Regions from separate parts of the Agarivorans aestuarii genome, predicted to be linked through region 2. Evidence: predicted binding sites of a transcription regulator. Region 2 holds the regulator's gene; each other region holds the start of a gene.
What was found. Region 2 encodes sigma-54, which starts transcription at its own class of promoters, with help from an activator protein. Its sites were predicted from a motif close to GTTGGCACGNNNNTNGNNT; they were not measured.
Positions count from the first base shown of each region.

Region 1 (5,593 bases), 2.1 Mb from region 2:
GAGTTAATGATAAAGTGCGTAAAAATGTCAGCTTCAGACCGCTGAATCTTTTAGATAGCTATGCACTAATGGGTAAGTTCGATATCATTTTTTGCCGGAATGTGCTGATTTACTTTAATGCCGATGTGAAATCGAAGATCCTTAACCAGTTTGCTCAAGCATTAAATCCCAATGGATATTTAATGTTAGGGGCTTCTGAATCGATTACCGGCTTAACCGATCGTTTTAATATGCTACGTTGTCACCCCGGCATTGTTTATCAATTAAAATAGGTGTTTCCCACAGCGGCACTAAAGGGCAATAGTTGCCGCTTTATTTGCCGCTATCATCTTCTCACCATCAAGTTAATCCATACCAATACAACTAAGTTACTTAGTTAGCTGAACAAAAAGCGTCAAAAAAACTCTGGCACAGCTCTTGCTAATTATTCTTCGTGGAAGTGTAACGAGGTGTATATGGCAATAACATTTGATAAAGCATTAGGCGTTCATCAGCATACTGTAGGTGTAAGAGCCCGCCGTTCTGAGGTGATTGCAAGTAACATTGCTAATGCCGATACACCTAACTATAAAGCACGAGATATAGATTTTAATAAAGCATTTGCTGCCGCTAAAAGTAAGCAGGGTGGTGGAATGCAGATCACTAATGAGCGCCACATAAGCGGCGGTAATAGCCAGTTTGCCGAATTAGGCTTTCAAGTGCCGGATCAGCCAGATACTGGCGACGGCAATACCGTTGATGTACAGAAAGAAAAGGCCGAATTTATGCAGAACGGCTTGGAATACCAGGCAGGAATTGGTTTTCTTTCTAGTAAATTTAGTGGCTTGCGTAATGCAATTAAGGGAGGTCAATAATGAGCTTTTTTAATGTTTTTGATATTTCAGCTTCGGCCATGAAGGCTCAGTCAGTACGTTTAAATACTACTGCCAGTAACCTCGCCAATGCCGACAGCATTAGTTCAAGTATCGACCAAACTTATCGAGCAAGAAAACCTGTGTTTGAAGCTGAGCTAAACAAAGCTTCTCAAGCACAGCTTGAATCTGCCCAAGTTAAAGTAGCGGGCATTGTTGAATCGGATGCACCGTTACGTAAAGAGTACTATCCAGAACACCCGATGGCGAATGAAGAAGGGTATATATTCAAGCCCAACGTAAATGTTATTGAAGAAATGGCCGATATGATGAGTGCATCGCGCTCTTATCAAGCGAATGTTCAAGTAGCAGAAGCCGCTAAGCAAATGCTTAATAGCACGCTTAATCTGGGTAAAAGTTAAGGAGTAGCCAGTGTCTACTATTGATCCGTTACAAAGTAATTATTGGCAGCCTGAATCGGTTGTTCCAGAGAGTAATAATAATCAGTCCTTGGGGCAAGAGGATTTCTTCTCGCTACTGACCACGCAGCTGCAGTACCAAGACCCCAGTAAACCCGTTGATAACGCCGAAATGATCGCTCAAATGGCGAGCTTTCAAACTTCTGAGGGTATTGCTGAGCTTGGTACCAAATTTGACACCATGAACTCGATTATGAATTCATCGGCTGCCTTGCAGGCGTCAACCTTAGTAGGTCAAAAAGTGCTGGTGCCTTTAGATTATGGTCATAACGGCGGCGCTGGATTTGACGGTGTAGCGGTGACAGGCGCAGCTACCACTAATGTAAAAGTTTCGGTCGAAAACGCGGCGGGTGAAGTCGTCAAGGTTATCGACTTAGGTGAGGGAAGTGGCAACATGCCGTTCTCTTGGGATGGCACCGATTCTAACGGGAATCCGATGCCGGAAGGTAAGTACAACATTAAAGTTAATGGTGTTCAGGGCGGTAAAGAGATCAGTTTACCCACCGCAACATATGCAAGCGTAGGTAGCGTGAGCTTAGCGGGTGGCACATCTGGCGTAGTCGTCAATTTAGAAGGCTTAGGTGGCATTGCAATGAGCGATGTTCTCGAAGTAGCCAAGGCCTAACAAAGAATAGTAAAACGATAGGAGATTGAGAGATGTCATTTAATATCGCTCTAAGCGGCATCAATGCCTCGCAAAAGGATCTTGACGTAACGGCGAACAATATTGCTAACGTCAACACCATTGGTTTTAAAGAGTCGCGTGCTGAGTTTGCCGATGTGTATGCAACATCGATTTTCTCAAATGCTCGTACTGCCGTGGGTAATGGTGTTAAAACCGTAGATGTTGCCCAGCAATTCCACCAAGGTAGTCTTAACTTTACCCAGAATGCCTTAGATATGGCGATTAGCGGCGAAGGCTTTTTTGTTACCGCGTCAGACTTAACCACCCAAACGCGAGAATTTACTCGTGCAGGTGCCTTTAAGTTAAACGCTGATAACTTTATTGTTAACTCACAGGGTCAGTACCTGCAAGGTTATACTGTGAACAGCAGCGGTACACCCTCTGCTGTAAGTATGGCAGCAACCAACGCGATTCAAATTAGTGCTGAAGTGGGTAACCCTACTATGACCAGCCAAGTCGATATGAGTTTTAACTTGCCTTCTAGTGGCACTACTCATGATATTGGCGATTTTGATCCAACTGATAGTAATACTTACACTTCGGCTACGTCTGTGACGGTGTATGATTCGCAAGGTGGGTCGCATGTCGCAGAGACCTTCTTTATTAAAGATGACACCACGGCAAATACTTGGCACAAGTTGATATACATTGACGGCCAACCTGTAGATGTTGCTGGCGGTACGGCTAATACACCTAATGCGGGTAATGCTAACCCTAACATTCCAGCTTCTGCTACTTTAACTTTCGACAACACCGGTGCCTTAGCGTCAACTGCGCCTGCCATTATTGAAACCGTCGCTCTTGGTACGGCTCCACCAAACGGCCCTGGTGGTGTTTGGGATCCTGTGACCGGTTCTGTAGACCCAACACAAACCATTACCTTTAACTTAAATGGCCCAACTCAATACAATTCAGCCTTTGAGGTGTCTAGCTTATCGCAGGATGGTTCTACCGTTGGTAAATTGACAGGTATCGATATTGGTCCAGACGGTTTGGTTGTTGCTTCATACAGTAATGGGGAAACCACTAACATTGCTAAAGTATCGGTAGCAAAATTTGCCAATAACCAAGGTTTATCGCAAATTGGCGATACTGCATGGCAACAAACTCAATTAAGTGGTGAAGCCATTGCTGGTGAAGGTAACTCGGGTACATTTGGTAAAATTAACTCGGCTTCTTTAGAGCAAGCTAACGTTAACTTAACTGAGCAGTTAGTGAATTTGATTAGCGCCCAGCGTAACTTCCAGGCTAACTCTCGAGCCCTAGAAGTTAACTCAACGCTACAGCAAACCATTATTCAAATTCGTTAATGATTTGATAAGGTCTGAATAAAAAGGCAGCTTTGGCTGCCTTTTTACTTTATTGATTTAATTGGTTTTTTTCTTGTTGTTTTTCTTCTTTTATCTTCTGGCATTCTAATTGCTTTATTTCCTCTGAGTCAGCTAATTGACGTAGGAAATAGACATGGACCAACTACTTTATATATCGATGACCGGTGCAAAACAAAATATGCACTCGCTCGCGGTACGTGGTAACAACCTTGCAAATGCAAATACCACTGGCTTTAAAGCCGACTTAGAGAATGCGCGCTCAATGCAGGCTTTTGGGCCAGGCATGCCTTCTCGCGTATTTGCTATGACCGAGCGCCCAACTCAAAACTTTACCGATGGTCTGTTAAAGACAACGGGGCGAGATTTAGATGTGGCGATCAAAGGAGAAGGTTGGATTTCGGTTCAAGATAAAGATGGTAATGAAGCGTTATCTCGTAATGGTAACTTTACCATTTCTGCTGCTGGTGTTTTACAAACCATGCAGGGGCAGGCTGTATTAGGTAATCAAGACGCGCCAATTATTATTCCGCTACCTGTTGAAAAGCTAGAAATTAACGAAGATGGCACCATCGAGATTCGTCCAGAAGGTGCGCCTGCAGACGCCTTGGAAGAAGTTAACCGCATTAAACTAAGTAAACCTTTTGCTGGTGAGCTAACTAAAGGCGACGACGGTTTGTTCAGAGCCACCAATGGCCAGCCTTTTCAGCCCGATGCTACCGTGGAATTGGTGAAAGGAGCGCTGGAGGGCAGTAACGTGAACCCAGTGCAAGAAATGACACATATGATCAGCATGCAGCGTCAATTTGAGATGCAAATCAAGATGATGAAAGCTGCTGAAGAAAATGAAAAAGCCACTAACAGCTTGTTGCGATTAAGCTAGGTATAAGGAGCGTATTATGCATCCCGCATTATGGATCAGTAAAACTGGCTTAGATGCCCAACAAACTAACGTATCGGTTATATCAAATAACTTAGCCAATGCCAGCACAGTAGGTTACAAAAAAAGCCGCGCTGTATTTGAAGATTTGTTATATCAAACCATTAACCAACCCGGTGGTCGTTCTTCGCAGAACACCAAAATGCCATCGGGCTTAATGATTGGTGCTGGCGCTAAAGTTATCGCCACGCAAAAGAACCATGACCAAGGTAATGTTCAAACCACCGATAATGCCTTTGATTTAATGGTAGATGGCCGTGGTTTCTTCGAGATTTTGATGCCAGATGGCACTACTGCTTATACTCGTAACGGCCAATTTGGTCTTAACGATGAAGGCACTATTGTAACGCCTGGTGCGGGTTACCCATTACAGCCAGAAATTCAAGTTCCTGAAGATGCACAAAGCTTTACTGTGGGTGAAGACGGCGAGGTAAGCGTTCGTTTGCCAGGTCAAACCGACAGCCAAGTTATTGGCCAAATTACCATTACTGATTTTGTTAACCCATCTGGATTAGAGCCTCGTGGCCAAAACTTGTATTTGGAAACAGGTGCCAGTGGTGCGCCTCAAAATGGTATTGCATCGGAAAATGGCTTAGGCGCAATTCGCCAAGGCTCTTTAGAAACATCAAACGTGAATGTAACTGAAGAGCTGGTTAACTTAATTGAAGCGCAACGGGTTTACGAGATGAATTCAAAAGTGATTTCAACCGTAGACCAAATGTTGACCTTCGCAACGCAGCAATTGTAATCAAAGTTTAGAGAGAGGGATTGCTCATGAATAAACTAATGGTAGTAGCAACCTGTATGGCAATGGCTGGCTGCGCCAGCGTGAACACGGCAGTAGTGCCAGATGACCCAGAGTTTGCGCCGGTATATCCAGAAGACGTGGCCGTAGAAGCAAGAATCACTGGCTCGTTGTTTACCGAAAATGGCGCCAATAATCTGTATTCAGATAAAAAAGCCCATCGGGTTGGAGACATTATTGTGGTGAATCTCGCCGAGCGTACTCAAGCCAGTAAATCAGCCAGTAACGAGCTGGCTAAAGATAAGAATTTAAATCTAAACCAAATCACAGTACCTGGCGGTGTGGCTACAATTAACGGTAATCCAATAGAACTAGGCTTAAGTCAAAGTAGTGATTTTACCGGTGAAGCCGATGCGGCTCAAAGTAACAGCTTGAACGGTAATATTTCAGTGAACGTGGTACAGGTATTGGCCAACGGCAATCTGATTATTAGCGGTGAAAAATGGCTGATGTTAAACAATGGTAATGAATACATTCGTTTAACCGGGATTATTCGCCCAGAAGA
Region 1 covers NZ_AP023033.1:2,805,706-2,811,298, reverse strand. The annotation lists gene K5609_RS13060 (CheR family methyltransferase) at 1-272, shown strand, start outside; gene flgB (flagellar basal body rod protein FlgB) at 456-854, shown strand; gene flgC (flagellar basal body rod protein FlgC) at 854-1,273, shown strand; gene K5609_RS13045 (flagellar hook assembly protein FlgD) at 1,284-1,955, shown strand; gene flgE (flagellar hook protein FlgE) at 1,988-3,325, shown strand; gene flgF (flagellar basal-body rod protein FlgF) at 3,480-4,226, shown strand; gene flgG (flagellar basal-body rod protein FlgG) at 4,243-5,031, shown strand; gene flgH (flagellar basal body L-ring protein FlgH) at 5,058-5,593, shown strand, end outside.
Region 1: a site for sigma-54 is predicted at 3,422-3,440, ahead of flgF (flagellar basal-body rod protein FlgF). Genes of this name have one in related genera too.

Region 2 (5,593 bases):
AGCCTCTGCGTCGGCTCCTTCCGACTCAATGGTTAAGGTGCTCCCTTGAGCGCTGGCTAATACTAGCAGGCCCATCACGCTGGCCGCAGAAGCGGTTTTCTCGCCATCAATGATGGTGAGTTCAGCGTCAAACTGTTGCGCCAGTTCAACTAACTTTGTAGCCGGGCGAGCGTGCAAGCCTAGCTTGTTCTTTACAATAACTTGTCTAGTGAGCTTCAAGGCGATGCTCCAAGGTGCGATGGCGTCGCTGAACCTTACGTTGAGAGCTAAAATGGCTAGCCAGTTGCTCAGCGACATACACCGAACGATGCTGCCCGCCAGTACAGCCAATGGCAATGGTTAAGTAGGCGCGGTTATTGGCTTCCAAATGGGGCAACCAAGATTCTAATAGTTGACTGATTTGCTCGACATATTGATTAACTAAAGGCTGCGCAGACAAATACTCTTGCACTGCTTTGTCTAAGCCAGTAAGTGGGCGCAATTCCTCTTGCCAATGGGGGTTAGGCAAAAAACGCGCATCAAACATGTAGTCGGCATCGTTAGGCACGCCATTCTTAAAGCCAAAAGACTCAAAGACCAAAATCAACTGTTGTTGCTGATCGCCGGTAACCCGCGAGCGAATCAAGCCACTTAGCTCGTGCACCGATAAACGTGAGGTATCGATGCGTAAATCTGCATTTCTAGAAATAGGCGCTAATAGCTCGGTCTCTGATTCTATAGCTTCAGCTAAGGATAAGTCGCTTCGACTAAGTGGGTGAACTCGGCGTGTTTCACTGTAACGGCGGATCAGCGCTTCGTCTTTTGCATCCAAAAAGATGCTCAGTAAGTTCACATCGGGACTGGCATCTCGAATGAGCTGCCCAACTGGAGAAAGTTCATCAGGGAGGTTACGAATATCGATACTAATAGCAACTTTGCTATAGGTCTTTGTTAAGTTATCGATGAGCGATTGCCATAGTACTACTGGCAAATTATCGACGCAGTAGTAGCCAAGATCTTCTAATACTCTTAAGGCGACGGTTTTTCCTGAACCCGAGCGCCCACTAACGATGATCAGTTCCATGATAATCCCTAAGGCTGATTAGAGTATTAGGCTACCATGATGTCGTACAATTCGTCATCACTTTGTGCGCAACGAAGTTGTTTACATACCTGCTTATCGTTAAGTTTTTCAGCTACTTGAGCAAGAGTATTAAGATGCTGCTTACATTGATCTTCGGGAACCAGTAGCGCAAAAACCAAATCTACTGGTTTATTATCAATAGCATCGAAAGAAATGGGTGGATCGCAGCGTAAGAAAACCGCAGTGGCTTGATGTTGGTTATCGATACGACCGTGAGGAATAGCGATGCCTTGGCCAATACCAGTACTGCCCATTTTTTCTCGACTTAACAAGCTTTCGAAAATGCATTGGGTGGTGGTATCAAGCTGTTTAGCAGCCAATTCGCTGACTATTTCTAGGGCGCGCTTTTTTGAAGAGCATTGAACTGCACTGAGAGTGCAGTTCAAGCTAAGTACTTTATTTAGTTGCATTGGGGTGATTAACGTTTGTTGAGTTTTTCTTTATGTTTGATGACTTGGCGGTCAAGCTTGTCAATCAGACTGTCGATGGCGGCATACATGTCAGAATGCTCAGAGGTTGCAAATAATTCGCCGCCGTTAAGGTGCAATGTTGCTTCAGCAATTTGGTTCAGTTTTTCTACGTTTAAAATGACGTGAACATTGTTAATCTGATCGAATCGTCGGGTGAGTTTGGCAAACTTGGTGTGGACATATTCTTTCAAAGACTCAGTTATTTCTACGTGGTGTCCAGTAAGGTTAATTTGCATAGATATCTTCCCCTTTTATTGGCCTTAGATAAGGCTCTTACGTTGGTTAGAAGGTGGAATTGCTAAAGACTCACGATATTTAGCAATCGTACGTCTTGCCACCTTGATCCCCTGATCTGCCAAAATATCAGCAATTTTGCTATCGCTAAGTGGTTTACTGGTATTTTCGGCAGCTACCAGTTTCTTAATTAATGCACGAATGGCTGTTGATGAGCATTCACCACCACCATCGGTAGCCACATGGCTAGAAAAGAAATATTTAAGCTCGAAGATGCCGCGAGGTGTATGCATGAATTTTTGGGTGGTTACCCGAGAAATGGTCGATTCATGCATTTCTACGGCTTCGGCAACATCGTTCAATACCATTGGTTTCATGGCTTCTTCGCCATATTCAAAAAATGCTTGTTGGTGGTGAACAATGCAGTTGGATACTTTTAGTAGGGTTTCGTTACGGCTTTCAATACTTTTAATAAACCACTTGGCTTCTTGTAAATGGCTACGGATAAACTGGGTATCGGTGGCATTAGAGGTTTTACTTAATGAAGCATAGTGAGAGTTTACCCGTAGTTTAGGCATTGCATCTGGGTTGAGTTCAACTACCCAACGGCCTTGTCGCTTGACTACCGATACATCGGGAATCACATATTGTGCTTGATTAGGCTCTACTGCATTGCCTGGGCGCGGCTCTAAGGTATGAATCAAGCGCATAACTTCGCGCAATTGATCTTCTTTAAGCTTGGTTTTACGGGCCAGTAAGCGAAAGTCACGATTGGCCAAAACATCAATGTGGTTTGATACTACATCTTTGGCTTCAACTAACCATGGGGTATCTTCGGCAAAGCGACTTAGTTGAATTAGTAGGCATTCTTGCAGGGAGCGGGCGGCAATGCCAACAGGGTCAAAGTGCTGAATGCGTTTTAGTACCGCTTCTACTTCATCTAGCTCTACGTCTAAGTCGTTATTGGCGCTTGAACGTAGGCCTTCGAGTAGTTGCTCACAATCTTGAGTGAGGTAACCTGATGCGTCGACAGCATCAATGATGGCTAAGGCAATGGCTTGGTCCACTTCACTAAATGGCGTGAGTTGCATTTGCCACAATAAGTGGTCTTGTAGTGAGTCGACAGTTTCGCCTTGAAACACCATGTCGTTGTCATCGCTCACCGCGCCGCTAGAAGAGCTAGCTGGGGCTGAACTGGCGCTGTAGATATCATCCCAAGTGGAATCAACCGGTAGGTCATCGGAGACGGTTTCTTGGTTAATGGCATCGCCAGCTTCAATTTGACTATTGTCTATATCCGCTGTGGATTCAGCTTCGGTAGATTTCTCATTGGCTGATTTCGCGTCAGTTGCGTCACCATCACTCGCGTGAGACTCATCCGCCTCAAGTAGAGGGTTACTTTCCAGAGCCTCTTGAATCTCTTGCTGCAAATCCAGCGTTGAAAGCTGGAGTAAGCGAATGGCCTGTTGTAACTGGGGGGTCATGGTTAACTGCTGACCAAGACGCAACTGCAAAGATGCTTTCATTAACTACCGCTGTTCCTTCTTCTTATTGTCTTTTTGAAAACTTACTACTTTAACTATAGCTTGAATTGCTCACCGAGATAAACTCGTTTCACATGCTCGTTTTCAAGAATTTCTTTTGGTTTTCCTGAGGCTATCAATTCGCCTTGGCTAACGATATAGGCATGCTCACAAACATCGAGAGTTTCTCTAACATTGTGGTCGGTAATGAGTACACCTAGACCGCGATCACGTAGGTGTTCAATGATCTTTTTAATATCGATAACAGAAATAGGATCTACCCCAGCGAAGGGTTCGTCAAGCAAAATAAACTTAGGCGCAGCCGCGAGCGCACGGGCAATCTCGACTCTTCGACGTTCACCGCCCGACAAGCTCATGCCGAGATTTTTACGAATATGACCAATATGAAACTCTTCTAATAGGTCATCTAGTGCACCTATCTGCTGCTCTTTATCTAAGTCTTTACGGGTTTCTAACACCGCAAGGATGTTCTTCTCAACCGATAAACGGCGGAAAATAGAGGCTTCCTGTGGAAGGTAGCCAATGCCTTTACGTGCGCGAGTGTGCATCGCTGTGCTAGATATATCATCATCGTCGATGAGAATTCGACCCTGGTCGCGTGGCACTAAACCCACCACCATATAGAAAGTGGTGGTTTTACCGGCACCATTTGGCCCCAGTAAACCGACAATTTTGCCTGTTTCTACATTTAAACTTACGTTTTTGACTACCTTGCGACCTTTGTAGGCCTTAGCTAAGTTTTCAGCAATTAGGGTACTCATTATTGCTGGTCTTCCTTGGGCGTAAGCTCTTCAAGCTGCTGAGGCTGGAAAATGGTGGTTACACGGCTATTTTCGTCACCTTGTGCCACCATTTCTTGTTTATTGATGCTGTATTTGATCATGTTACCTTTTACCAAGCTCTCTTCTTGTTTGAGTTGGGCATTGGTAGTGAGTGTTAGCGTTTGGGTTTTTAAGTCGTAACGCACTTCGTTAGCCTCTGCTTCGATTGGTTTGCCACTATCAAGTAACTGATAAAAAGTAGCAGGCTCGCCTTTGGCGATCATCACTTCACTACCTTTTTCTTCACTGCCAATAACACTCAGTTCTTCGGCATGCATTTTTATCGAACCTTGAGTAACCACTACATTATTATAAAAAGTTACTCGGTTTTCTTTGATGTTGACCTGTTGACGGTCAGCATCAACAATAATTTGTTTATTGAAGTCGTCTTCTAGTGCTTGTGAACCCCAAGAAAGCATAAACAAGCTAGCGGCAAGGGCTAACTTACTCTTGTGGATTGTGGTAAACCGCTTCGATATCATCTAATAAAGTCACTATTTCGTTGGCTAAATCACCGTCCATGCCAACCCCATACAGTTCGTATGAAGGGCCATATACGGTAACAGGTTGATCGCTGCTCATGGTTTCTGTTTGCAGATCGATCTCCAATCTTTCGGTTATTAAGTCGCGAACATACTCGCCTCGACTCAAATTTTTAATTACTACATTGTCATTTAAAATGACGTTTTGCTGCTGCTGTACTGTAGCGTGATCGGCCACAATTTGCCATACAGGTTGGCTAGGATCTGGGTACACTAGGATCTTGGGTTGAGCAAAAGTAGTGTGCTTAAGTTGTTCAAAAAACTCCATTTCCTCAGCGTAGATACGATAGCGTGGGCTACCGTTCTCGCCAAAGCTTACGCTGTAGAGTTTTTCTGCAACAAAGTTTGGTTTGCTCGCTTCACGCTTGGCACTTAACTGCTCTGTTTCTGAGGGGCTGAGTTGCCACAGCACCAAGGCCAGCACAAATAGGCTAGCAAAAAACCAAGTGGGGCGATTCATACGCTCATACCTTGAGCATTATCCAACTCGCCTTTGGCTTGTAATAGTAAATCACAAAGCTCTCGCACCGCGCCAAAGCCGCCGCGGGTTTGGGTAATAAAGTGGGCGCTTTGTTTACACAATGGATGGGCGTCTTGTACTGCCACACCTAAACCACAGGCGCGCATCACTGGAGTGTCTACCACGTCATCGCCAATATAGGCGACTTCTTCAGGGCGTAATGACAGTTGCTCCAGCATTTGTTGGTAGGCCACCAGTTTGTCTTGTTGACCTTGATAAATGCGAGTAATGCCTAAAGCCTGCATACGATGCTGCACAATATTAGATTGGCGGCCGGTAATAATGGCGACTTCGATACCAATATTAAGCAGTGCTTTAATGCCAAAGCCGTCGTGAGTA
Region 2 covers NZ_AP023033.1:751,305-756,897, forward strand. The annotation lists gene K5609_RS03505 (HPr family phosphocarrier protein) at 1-219, opposite strand, end outside; gene rapZ (RNase adapter RapZ) at 206-1,063, opposite strand; gene ptsN (PTS IIA-like nitrogen regulatory protein PtsN) at 1,090-1,533, opposite strand; gene hpf (ribosome hibernation promoting factor) at 1,542-1,829, opposite strand; gene K5609_RS03525 (RNA polymerase factor sigma-54) at 1,854-3,353, opposite strand; gene lptB (LPS export ABC transporter ATP-binding protein) at 3,407-4,132, opposite strand; gene lptA (lipopolysaccharide transport periplasmic protein LptA) at 4,132-4,611, opposite strand; gene lptC (LPS export ABC transporter periplasmic protein LptC) at 4,637-5,194, opposite strand; gene kdsC (3-deoxy-manno-octulosonate-8-phosphatase KdsC) at 5,191-5,593, opposite strand, start outside.

Region 3 (5,593 bases), 270 kb from region 2:
AGAAGCAGGTATATAGCCTAAGCCTTCAGCTATTTGGGCTTGTACTTCTGCCCTTGCCATATACTTTATAAACTCTTCAGCTTGGTACACCTTCTTGGTCTGTTGAGCAATCATAAACACATCGGTGGGGGCCACCTCATAGGTGGGTAGATCATACAGCACCGGAAATGGCATAAATCCAATATCATCTTCCAGCTTAGCTGGCCACTTGGTGGCTACAAAATTACCTAACAACAAAAATGCTATCCGTTCTCGGTAAAAAATGGGTAATACTTCATCCCATGCGTAATCATGATGATCAGCATTAAAGAAGCCGTGTTTGATTAACGAGGCCCATTGTTCATAGACTGGTGTTAATCGAGGATCATAAAAAGAGACTTCCCCTCGAAGTAATTGCTGGTGAAAGCTAAGGTCGTTTATTCTCAGATTTAAATGATCAAACCAAGCCGCGGCTGGCCAATAGTTTTTGCTACCAATACCAATGGGGGTAATACCAGCTTGTTTAAGTTGCTCACATTGGCGGACAAAGTCTTCCCAAAAACGCTGCGGGCCGCCGTGTTTATCTATCAGCGATTTACGGTAGAAAATACCCCAGTGATAATAAGCAAAAGGCAAGGCATATACCTGCCCTTCTTCACTCACTCCACTTTGTAAATGGGCAAAACTATCAGCAAGTTTTAACTCTTGCCAAATATGATTAATTGGCCGTATCAGGCCCTTGCGAGAAAACTGAAACAAGCGTTCAGAAGCTTGCCAGTGCAGCACATCGGGTGAGTTTTCTCCCCCTTTAAGCCACTTATCAATCTCACTTTTATAGTCTTCATCACTGCGAATAATGGGTTGAATGTGAATGCCCGTTTCTTGCGTAAAACCCTCGAATACATGATGAAAGCTATCACGCTGTTTGGGCGTTAACAGTAAAGACACTCTAAGTGACTCGGCAACACAACTTAAACTTAAAGAGACAATTAGCAAGACTAGCCATTTGAGCGACATAAGGTTCCTTCACTATTCGTTTGCTAACCCTCTGGCTAGGTGTAGTTAAAGTGTAGTCTCAATTGGCAACATTAGCGTTAGCTCAGTCAGGGCTTTAAATGACAAAAAAGCCAGTAAAAACAAATGTCAGTAGCAGCGGATGTGATTAGGTATACTGAGTTCAGCCACTATCAGCTTGTTAGTAAACACCATGAAATTTAGCCAACTGCAACTCAATCCTCAACTACTCAGTAATCTTGCCGCTTTGGGCTACCAGCAAGCGAGCGAGATTCAACAGCAAGCCATTCCTCTGGCATTGGCTGGCCACGATTTAATGGCCTGTGCGCAAACAGGCACCGGTAAAACCGCCGCATTTTGCTTGCCTATATTGCAAGCCCTTAGCCAGCAAGAGCGTACTCACCCTATCCAAGCCTTAATCATCACACCTACTCGTGAGTTGGCTCAGCAAGTGCACCAAAGCCTAGAAAATTACGCCAAAGGCTGCGAGATTAACTGCGCATTGGTGTATGGCGGTGTGAGCATAGACAAGCAGCAGCTAGCACTTAAGCAGCCTTGCCATATTGTGGTAGCTACGCCAGGCCGAATCTTAGATCACTTAAAACGCGGTTCCTGTGACTTAAAGCACTTACAGTATTTAGTGATAGACGAAGCCGATCGCATGCTCGACCTTGGCTTTAAAGATGAGTTAAGCGCCTTGCTAAAGCGCTTACCACAACAGCGCCAAACCATGTTGTTCTCGGCAACGTTAGATGCCAGCATTTATCGTTTTGCCAAACCTTGGTTAAACCAAGCCAAACAACTAGACGTTGCTAAAGCCCATAGCAAGGCAGTAAAAATAGAAGAGCGCGTTTACAACGTCGACCAAGATAAAAAAGCCGCATTGCTTTGCCAAATCATTAAGCAAGCGCAGTGGCAACAGGCTCTGGTATTTTGTCGCACCAAACAGGGTGTCGATAAACTGGTAAAACAGCTGATTCAACAAGGGATCAATGCTTCGGCCCTGCACGGAGATTTAAGTCAAAGCGCACGCGAGCAAAATTTAGTTAAATTTAAGGCTTCCGAAATACGCCTCTTGGTCGCAACTGATGTAGCGGCTCGGGGGATAGATATCGAAAATATGCCCTGTGTTATCAACCTAGAGCTACCTTACAAAAACGAAGACTATACCCACCGCATTGGCCGTACTGGTCGCGCAGGGCAAAGCGGCATTGCCATCACATTGTTGAGTGTTGACGACGAGCACTTACTGCACGACTTAGAAGCCCAATTGGACCGCCGATTACCTCAGCAATGGTATCCCGGCTTTGAGCCCGACTTAAGCCAGCCCGCACCATCTAACAAACGCAATTCTCGCTCGGCTCAAAAGAAGAAGGCGCGGAAAAGAGCTTTGGCTGCTAATAGCAAGAAGCGCTGATTTAAACCTATCTTTGGTAGTTTTTAGCACTTCGCCAATTGTCTTTATCACAAAGGGCGGCTCATCAGCTGCCCTATACCGCTCGGCTAAAAACTTGCCTACCTGATATATTTTATTCTTGTGTATGACTCTAAGCGATTACCGCTGACCAATTTGTTCTTTTTAGTTGTTCAACTAGGCTGGGCAGCCTCGTGACAAAGCACCTTGTAATTACTGTAATTGCTTGGCCATAAGGCTGGCTATTTGCTAGTACTGGTGTAAGCGCTTTTGGCACTGTGGCCAGTGCTTTAATAGCATGAGCGCTTGCCAAAAAACAACCATAAGCCTAAGCCCTAACGACAATTTACTAAGCCAAATGCCTAAGTACTAAATTAAAATGTGTTCATCCGTATTCAAACTTTAATATTTTTGACAGTTTAATTAATTATCTATAGGTGTTTGTTTCTTTTACACTTTTTTACCTTCACCCTTCATAGAAAAACACAAGCCTTTGAATTACATATATATAATATTTTGGTATGAAAAGTGCTTACCTGGCGATTAACTTTTTAATCAATAGCATACAAGGGAATAACTGCATGAAAAAAATACTAATTTCTTCTCTCCTTCTGGGACTTTCGGCATCGGCCAACGCTAGCGTTATCTTTTTTGGGGAAGATCTTAACCCCGGCACGAGTACTGCAAACAGTAGCGCTGCTAAAGATAGCTTTTTTGCATCACTAGTAGGCGCGGGAACAGAAGATTTTGAGTCATTCGCTACAGGTACCAATGGCCCGCTAACCGCGGATTTTGGTGCAGCAGGAACGGCAACCTTATCTGGATCAGGCGATATTGATAATGGAGGCTCCGGTCGCTTCGCAACTTCAGGATCTCAATATTGGGAAACAAGCCAAAACTTCACTATCGAATTCTCACAAGCAATTTCTGCTTTCGGCTTCTATGGCACTGATATCGGTGATTTTGGCGGACAAATCACCCTCGATTTTTTAAGTGGCACATCTACCAGTTATACCGTCGACAATTCAACTAACGCTCCAAATGGCACGCTACTTTACTGGGGTATCATAGATACACTAAACCCTTTCACCAAAATCTCTTTTGGCAATACGAACTCTTCTGACGTTTTTGGATTTGACGATATGACTATCGCTAACCAAGCACAAGTACTGCCTAGTCAGGTATCTGAGCCAACTAGCGTATTAATGTTAGGCCTTGGTTTATTAGGCTTTGCAGCAAGCCGCCGTAAAACCAAATAACAAACTAATTTGCTAAGCCACATTCTAAGTGGCTTAGCTCTTAGATTTGCCATCTATTAGCAGTTTTAATTGCCTACTTCATTTAACACAGCTCTCCACTCATTGCTCACACCAAGATACCTAAGCTTCCCTTCACTAAACCTTCATACTCAAGTCGTTTATTAGCACTTCCTATATGACATCTTTGAGCTATATTGCTTGCGTATAAGTTTAATATGCGCAACTATCGCGAGCTAACAACTACGGAGCAACACATGTCTACTTCAGAAACAAATCTATCAGCCTTTAGTCAAGCAGTAATTGCCGCTGGAGAGCTTTGGGTACTCAGCGCCGATGATGAGTTTGTTGTGGTGGATTCCATCGAGTTTGAAGCTACCGACGTAATGCCGCTATTTTCTAAGCAAGCCAATGCGCAAGCGCTATGTATTGAGGATTGGGCGAGCTATCAGCCAGTAGCCGTTAAACTTGAAGAGTTTTTTGAAGAATGGTTACCAAGCCTAGATGAAGACAAAGTCTTGGTGGCGATAGATTTGGATGAAAACTTAGTGGGTGACGAAATTGAAGCTTTTGCTCTAGCCAAGCAGCTCGCCGCAGACGACGCCTAAGTCGAAACAAAAACGCCACTCAATCAGTGGCGTTTTTTTATTGTGGTCCGTTAACCTTTAGTGGTTAAATTCTTCGAGTAAAAATCATTTTAGCCACTGCAAAAATCGGCGGGAAAGTTCAACCTACCCTAGGCACTTGGATTACCTAGCTTACTTGTCTAGCAGTTATTCACCTTTAAGAAAATGAGCTGAAATCCGTTAAATACGAAGCCAACTGTTTTTGCTCATGATACTCGTCTATTCTGCGCCGAGTACGCGAACTATTTTTGGCTTTTTTAGAGTGTTTAATCTGAGCGGCTTTATCTTCTTCTTCCCACTCATCAATATCATCAAATCTTGAAAATCTCATCGCTGGTAACCTAATTTAACTAAAAATATTACAGGCTATATTGCGCGACAAAAAGTTAGCTAAGCTGAGCTTTTTTCGCCATTTAAATGTGCTAAAAAATCCTACTTTCGTCAATCTATTTCACAGCTAACCAAAATCACCCAATAGAAAAATAACCGTTAATAAACAACAAATTAAATACACAAACCGTTATTTATCCACCTAGAAAAACTTTCTTATCGTTACCACAAAAATTCTTTGTTTCAACGTAAGTGAACTTACTGACATTATCGCGCGGCTTTGGATAAAGCACTGTCTATTATTCGTGTTTGTAGGTACGCCATGTTAAACAATTCTGCACACCAGCCCAGCTCAGGGATCCTTAGCCCATTGTTAGGCTTGGGCTTATTTGCGGTAGCCTCAGGCTACCTAATGAGCCTATTACCACTGGCCTTAACAGCCTTAGCTCTACCACTGTCGTTAAGTGCATGGTTGGCGAGTGCGTATTACACAGGTTTGTTACTTGGCGCCTTACAAGCACAACGCTTAATCGCAGTCATTGGCCATCGGATGGCCTTCATTATTTGTTTAGTAGTATTGCTCGCCACGGTATTGCTAATGTTCATGCTTCCCTATGCGGGCGCGTGGCTAGCTTTGCGCCTAGTGGCTGGCGCAGTAACCGCAGGGATTTTTGTGGTGGTTGAATCATGGCTATTACTCGTGAATGACGACAAACAACGGGCCGCTCGTTTAGGCATTTACATGTTAACTCTGTATGCCGGCAGCGCGCTTGGCCAATTGCTGATTGAGCCTATCGGTATAGTGGGCTCGGTGCCCTTTTTAAGCATCGCGACATTGCTGGCTTTAGCTATTTTGGCACCACTGTTTACTCGCGCAGTCAAACCCCACCAGGTGTTACATAGCGCGGTATCTATCAAAGAGCTTTCAAGCTTGAGTAAACCCGCCTTTATTGGCTGTATTGTCTCGGGCTTGG
Region 3 covers NZ_AP023033.1:1,017,969-1,023,561, reverse strand. The annotation lists gene K5609_RS04760 (ABC transporter substrate-binding protein) at 1-996, opposite strand, end outside; gene K5609_RS04755 (DEAD/DEAH box helicase) at 1,187-2,410, shown strand; gene K5609_RS04750 (PEP-CTERM sorting domain-containing protein) at 2,989-3,666, shown strand; gene K5609_RS04745 (DUF2750 domain-containing protein) at 3,921-4,271, shown strand; gene K5609_RS04740 (PA3496 family putative envelope integrity protein) at 4,447-4,620, opposite strand; gene K5609_RS04735 (MFS transporter) at 4,942-5,593, shown strand, end outside.
Region 3: a site for sigma-54 is predicted at 2,923-2,941, ahead of K5609_RS04750 (PEP-CTERM sorting domain-containing protein). Genes of this name have one in related genera too.

Region 4 (5,593 bases), 1.0 Mb from region 2:
GTGATAGCTTGGTCGTTAATCATAAGTTGTAACATGATTGCTCCGGAAATTGCGTGGTCATTAAGCTGACTATTTGGTCAGCTTTTTGGCCAAATTTTTTATTCTTGCTGATCGTTTCTATAAGCGTAAGTATCGGCAAAGCGCGATAATATCCATTCGCCAGCACTAATCTCGGGATACTGACTTTGTTCTCCAGGCGCTAAACAGCTCGCGAGAGTATTCACCGGAGTATCAAAGTCTGGCTCTACAAAAAATGGCATTGAAAAGCGAGTAGTTTGCTGTTTTGGACTAAGTACTCTGTGCGGCGTCGACTTGTATCGGCCGTTGGTCCAACGTTGCATTAAGTCGCCAATATTCACCACAAAACTATTCTCCACCGGTGGCGCATCTAACCACTGTTGATTGCGATCTTGTACCTGTAGTCCGCCGGTTTTATCCTGATACAACAAGGTAATGCAGCCATAGTCTGTGTGTGCGCCAGCGCCGTTATCATTTTGTTGCTGAGGCGGATAATGAATTAAGCGCAGCACACTAATCGGGCAGGTAAAATGCTTGCTAAAAAAGTCTTCGCTTTGGCCCAAGGCTAAAGCCATGGCCTTAAGTATTTTGAGGCCAACTTGTAAGGTGAGTTCGTAATGTTGCTGCAAAAGTTGGATGAAGCCGTCAAGATTTGGATACTGGTTCGGCCCATAAAGCTGAGGAAAACGGGCTACCTGTGGATGATAGGGGCTAAGGTCTAAAGCCATATCAAAGGTTTCTTTGCAGTCTTTAGGTCCGTTTGGGTCTAGCTGTTCAGCACTTACTTGTCCCCAACCGCGATGGTTGGCCGAGTGCTGAATATTGATCTTTTGTTTTTCTTGTTCACTAAGTGCAAAGAATTTAGCAGCCATGTCTTGCATTGCTGCAAATTGCTCAGCAGGAATGCCATGACCGGTCACATAAAAAAAGCCCTTGTCACGACAGGCAGAATCTATGGCTTGAATTGCTTCTTGCCAGTGCTGGCTATCGCTATGATCTAATGACGATATATCAATAATGGGTAGGGCTAAATTCATCTCATTCTCGCAGTAAAGGCCCAGCTTAGCTGGGCACTTATTTAGGACTTAGGGTCTAGGTTTATTTAGGAATCGTTGCGTCGATGCCTTCTACGTACCACATCACGCCAGCTAGCTCTTGGTCGTTAAGTGTTTTACCCGCTGGGATCACCTCTTTGCCGCTGTTATCTTTCATAGGGCCAGTAAAGGGATGAAATTCACCTGATTTAATCTTGGCTTCGGTTTCGCTAATGGCGGTTTTTACGTCGCCGGGTAAGGCTGGGTTAACTGAAACAATTTGTAGAATGTCTTCTGCAAAACCACCCCAGTAATCTTCTGGCTTCCACGAATCTGCTAATACTTCTTCTACGGTGCGAATGTAGTGGGGTGCCCATACATCACGAACCGAGAACATGTGGGCAGTAGGAGCAAATTGACTCATATCTGACGCTTGACCAATGCCCATTACGCCGCGCTTCTCGGCAGCAATAAGTGGGGCTGGGCTGTCGGTGTGTTGCAAAATAATGTCGACACCTTGGTCCATTAAGGCGTTGGCTGCGTCTGCTTCTTTACCTGGGTCGTACCACGTATTTACCCACACAATCTTAATTTGCACATCAGGGTTTACGCTTTTCGCGCCTAAGTACACCGAGTTAATATCGCGGATCACCTCCGGAATAGGGAACGAGGCAATGTAACCAATCACATTGGTTTTGGTCGTCATGCCAGCGGCTACGCCAGACACATAGCGGCCCTCGTAGGTACGCAATACATAAGTAGACACGTTTTTGCTGCGTTTGTAGCCGGTAGCGTGTTCAAAGGTAACTTTAGGAAAACGTTTAGCGGCTTTGATAGTTGGGTTCATAAAACCAAAGGATGTAGTGAAAATGACGTCGTGACCCGATTTAGCCAATTGGGTAATCACTCGCTCTGCATCGGCGCCCTCGGGAACATTCTCAACAAAGGTGGTACTTACTTTACCGCCAAAGTGCTGTTCCATTTCAATCCGGCCTTGGTCGTGCTCATAACTCCAACCGTGGTCACCCACTGGTCCTACATATACAAAGCCTACTTTTAGTGGCTCGTCGGCGGCCATGCTGGCTGGTGTTATCAAGGTGGTTACAGCAAAGGCTGCGGCACTTATCCATTTATTTAGTTTCATTAAGAACTCCGTTTCAATTGTTCGGTGTTTCGGGTTTTGATTAGTGGTAGCAAAAAGCTGGCCACTTGGTCATGTTTTTTGATTTAAGTCAAAGAACACAGTGAATACAAGTTTTGTTGTAAATAGATGTCTTAATTGTTAGCAGCCTTATGCTTATTTATGGCGTTTTTTGGTGCAACTTATCAACGCTGCGCACCAAAGCTAAGCGTGTGTAGTTAGCTTAGCCTATGAGTCTTAATGTAGATGTAAGGAATATGTGTATTGCATGTTACTTACTAAGTGGTGGTTAGCGGGCTTTGCCCAAGTTTTACTAGAGGAGGTGATGCTAGTTGGCAAGTTACTTGCGTTATTAAGCTGACCTAGTGGTCAAATATCTGGTTGCGATTTAGCTTAATAATAGGGAGCAAAGCATGAACGCTAATAAGGAAAAAGCGATACCAAAAGAGCTGTTGTACCACCTAGACGAGAGGCCTCCAGTAGCAGAAGCTTTTTTCGCTGGGCTACAACATGTATTGGCATGTTTTGTTGGTGTGATAACGCCAACTTTGATTATTGGCGGCGTATTAGGCTTAGGCTCGCACATTCCCTACCTGATTAGTATGGCGCTCATTGTATCTGGCGTTGGAACCTTCATTCAGGCCAAAAAATTGGGCCCTGTTGGCGCAGGCATGATTTGTGTGCAAGGTACCAGTTTCGCTTTCTTAGGCTCTATATTGGCGGCAGGCTTTATTGCTAAAAGCCAAGGGGGCGGTCCCGAAGAAATATTGTCGCTAATATTTGGTATTTGCTTTTTAGGCGCTTTTATTGAGATTTTCTTATCGCAAATGCTGGTTAAGATGAAGAAAATTATCACGCCATTGGTGACCGGAATAGTGATTACCATCATTGGTATTTCGCTGATAAAAGTAGGCATGACCGATTTGGCGGGGGGCTTTAAAGCTGCCGATTTTGGTAGCTTACAAAACCTAGGTTTAGGTTTCACTGTGTTGGCCATTATTATTGCTTTAAACCGTTCAGCAAATCCTTGGCTGCGCCTCTCATCAATTGTTATTGGCTTGCTCGCTGGTATGTTAATCGCGCTATTTATGGGGAAAGTAGACTTTTCTTCGCTAGGCTCGCAACCTTGGGTGAGTATTCCTGTTCCGTTTAAATATGGTTTTAGTTTTGATTGGGTAGCGTTTTTACCGGTTGCTCTAATTTACTTTATTACAGCAATTGAATCGGCTGGCGATATTACCGCTAACTGCGCTATTTCACAGCAAGACATTAAAGGCGATAGCTACCTAAAACGGGTGCGTGGCGGTGTGCTAGCCGACGGTGTTAACTCCTTAATTGCCGCTGTTTTTAACACTTTTCCAAACACCACCTTTAGCCAAAATAATGGAGTTATCCAATTAACCGGCGTAGCTAGTCGGTACATCGGTTATTACATTGCGTTAATACTAGTGGTGCTGGGATTGTTCCCTATTTTGGGCGCTGTTTTACAGCAAATTCCTAAACCAGTGTTAGGCGGAGCCACCTTGGTAATGTTTGGTACAGTGGCGGCAGCGGGAATTAAAATTATTGCTAGCGAAACACTTAATCGCCGCAAACTACTTATTATGGCAGTGTCTTTTGGAGTAGGTTTAGGCGTGACAATGGTACCCGACCTATTACAACACGCGCCTAAATTGGTTCAAAACATCTTTGGGTCAGCAGTTACTTCCGGTGGTTTAGTGGCTATCTTGCTTAGTTTGTTATTACCTGAGCAGCCATCTTCTGTTGCGGCTCAACTCAAACCGAGTACGCAACAATCATAGAATTAATGAGCCTTAGAGTTTACTTGTATAATTAACTTAGCTTTGGCAGAATGCGGGCAGGCGCTAAGGGGCGCCTGCCCGCCAAGAGGAACTCACCCTTAAGCACATGCTTAGTTACACATCATTACGACACTGTATGTCATTCTGAATATTGTTTTGCGGGGAACAACTTAAGTATTTAGGAGCATAGAGATGTTATCTGCCGTTGAAGAACTTAAAATTCGCAGTAAAATTTTGCTTAAACAGCGCCATACTGCCGATTCCCCATTAGCAAATTTAGCTAAAGACAAATCACCACAACTAAAACATGCCTTGTTGTATGTAGCGCGAGAAGCGGGCTTTAAAGACTGGCAACACGCCCAAAGTGTATTGTCGTGCCAGCAAAAGCAAACCTTGCAACAAGATAGTGGTAAATTTTGGTATTCGCCTGCTTGTATGGCCTTGCTTAACCATTGGTGTGCTAGCTACCACGAAGCCATGGCCTTGCAAGTTAAGCAGGGTGGGGTAATTCTTCCCTACAAAAGCCAATATGTGGTGGCCAATGCTAGCTATATAGAAGCCCTAGGTTTAGAACTCAAGGATCCGCTTTGGCAAGCGCTGGAATATAATTGGTGCGAAGGCTCGCCAGCCCTGCGTCAAGAGTTAGCATACAAGCGCTTGTTGGCAATGCAAACGCAGCGCTATAAAGCTTGTTAATAGCCAATTAGTTGCAGCGTTTGCCCGCACAAAGGCTTATTATTGATATTTTTAAGAATGGCGAGCTCAGCTCGCCGCTTTATTAAGGAAGCCTTATGTCTAAAAAGATCTATTGCATTGCCATGTTTAAACCTAAAGCTGGTAAGCAAAACGAGCTGTTTAAAGTATTGCAAGCGTTAGAGCCAAACACCTTGCGCGAAGATGGCTGTATTCAATACACGGTTACGCGCCAAATTGACAACCCTTTTGCTCAGGGCACTGGTTATCCCATCGCCTTTCAAGAGATTTGGGCGGATAAAGAAAGCTTTGAAGCGCACTGCCAACGTAAAGAAATTAGCGAGTTTTTTCAAACCCATTGTGTTGCAGAAACAGGCTTAGTAGAAGATTCAAATGTTTGTGTATACAGCGATGAAGCAGAAGATTTTGACGCGCCAGTATTTGCTTAGTTTTAAGTAGATAAGAGCGCCGATAGAGCGCTCTTATTGCTCAACGATAGGTTTCTTCATCAGCGAGAAGTGAAGCTATAAGTTAACTCGTGTTTGCACGTTTATGTGTTAGCTATAGAGTTAAAGCTTTCGCCTGCGGCGACGTCATTAAGCTTCAACGAGCAAAGCTTAGCTAAGCAAAAAGAAAACTCGCCCTGCATCTTCTTAGATCCTTCGTTGCGCATTCACAAAGGAGTTGAAGTAACTCGCTACGCTCAAACAGACTTCAACTCTGATCCCTTGTTCATTTGCACTACTCGGCGAAGATGATGGGATTGAAAAGCACAGTCTTGGGAGTCGAATGTAAGGAGTGGTTTTGCCCCATTGCATGTTACGGCACACTCAAAATTACTCTTAACAAACTTATGCACCCTTAGTATTTCTACTTATGTGGACAAAGCACTGTGCTTATATACA
Region 4 covers NZ_AP023033.1:1,786,558-1,792,150, forward strand. The annotation lists gene xdhA (xanthine dehydrogenase small subunit) at 1-35, opposite strand, end outside; gene K5609_RS08350 (isopenicillin N synthase family dioxygenase) at 99-1,055, opposite strand; gene K5609_RS08355 (BMP family ABC transporter substrate-binding protein) at 1,117-2,196, opposite strand; gene K5609_RS08360 (nucleobase:cation symporter-2 family protein) at 2,607-3,995, shown strand; gene K5609_RS08365 (hypothetical protein) at 4,188-4,691, shown strand; gene K5609_RS08370 (putative quinol monooxygenase) at 4,787-5,137, shown strand.
Region 4: a site for sigma-54 is predicted at 2,525-2,543, ahead of K5609_RS08360 (nucleobase:cation symporter-2 family protein). Genes of this name have one in related genera too.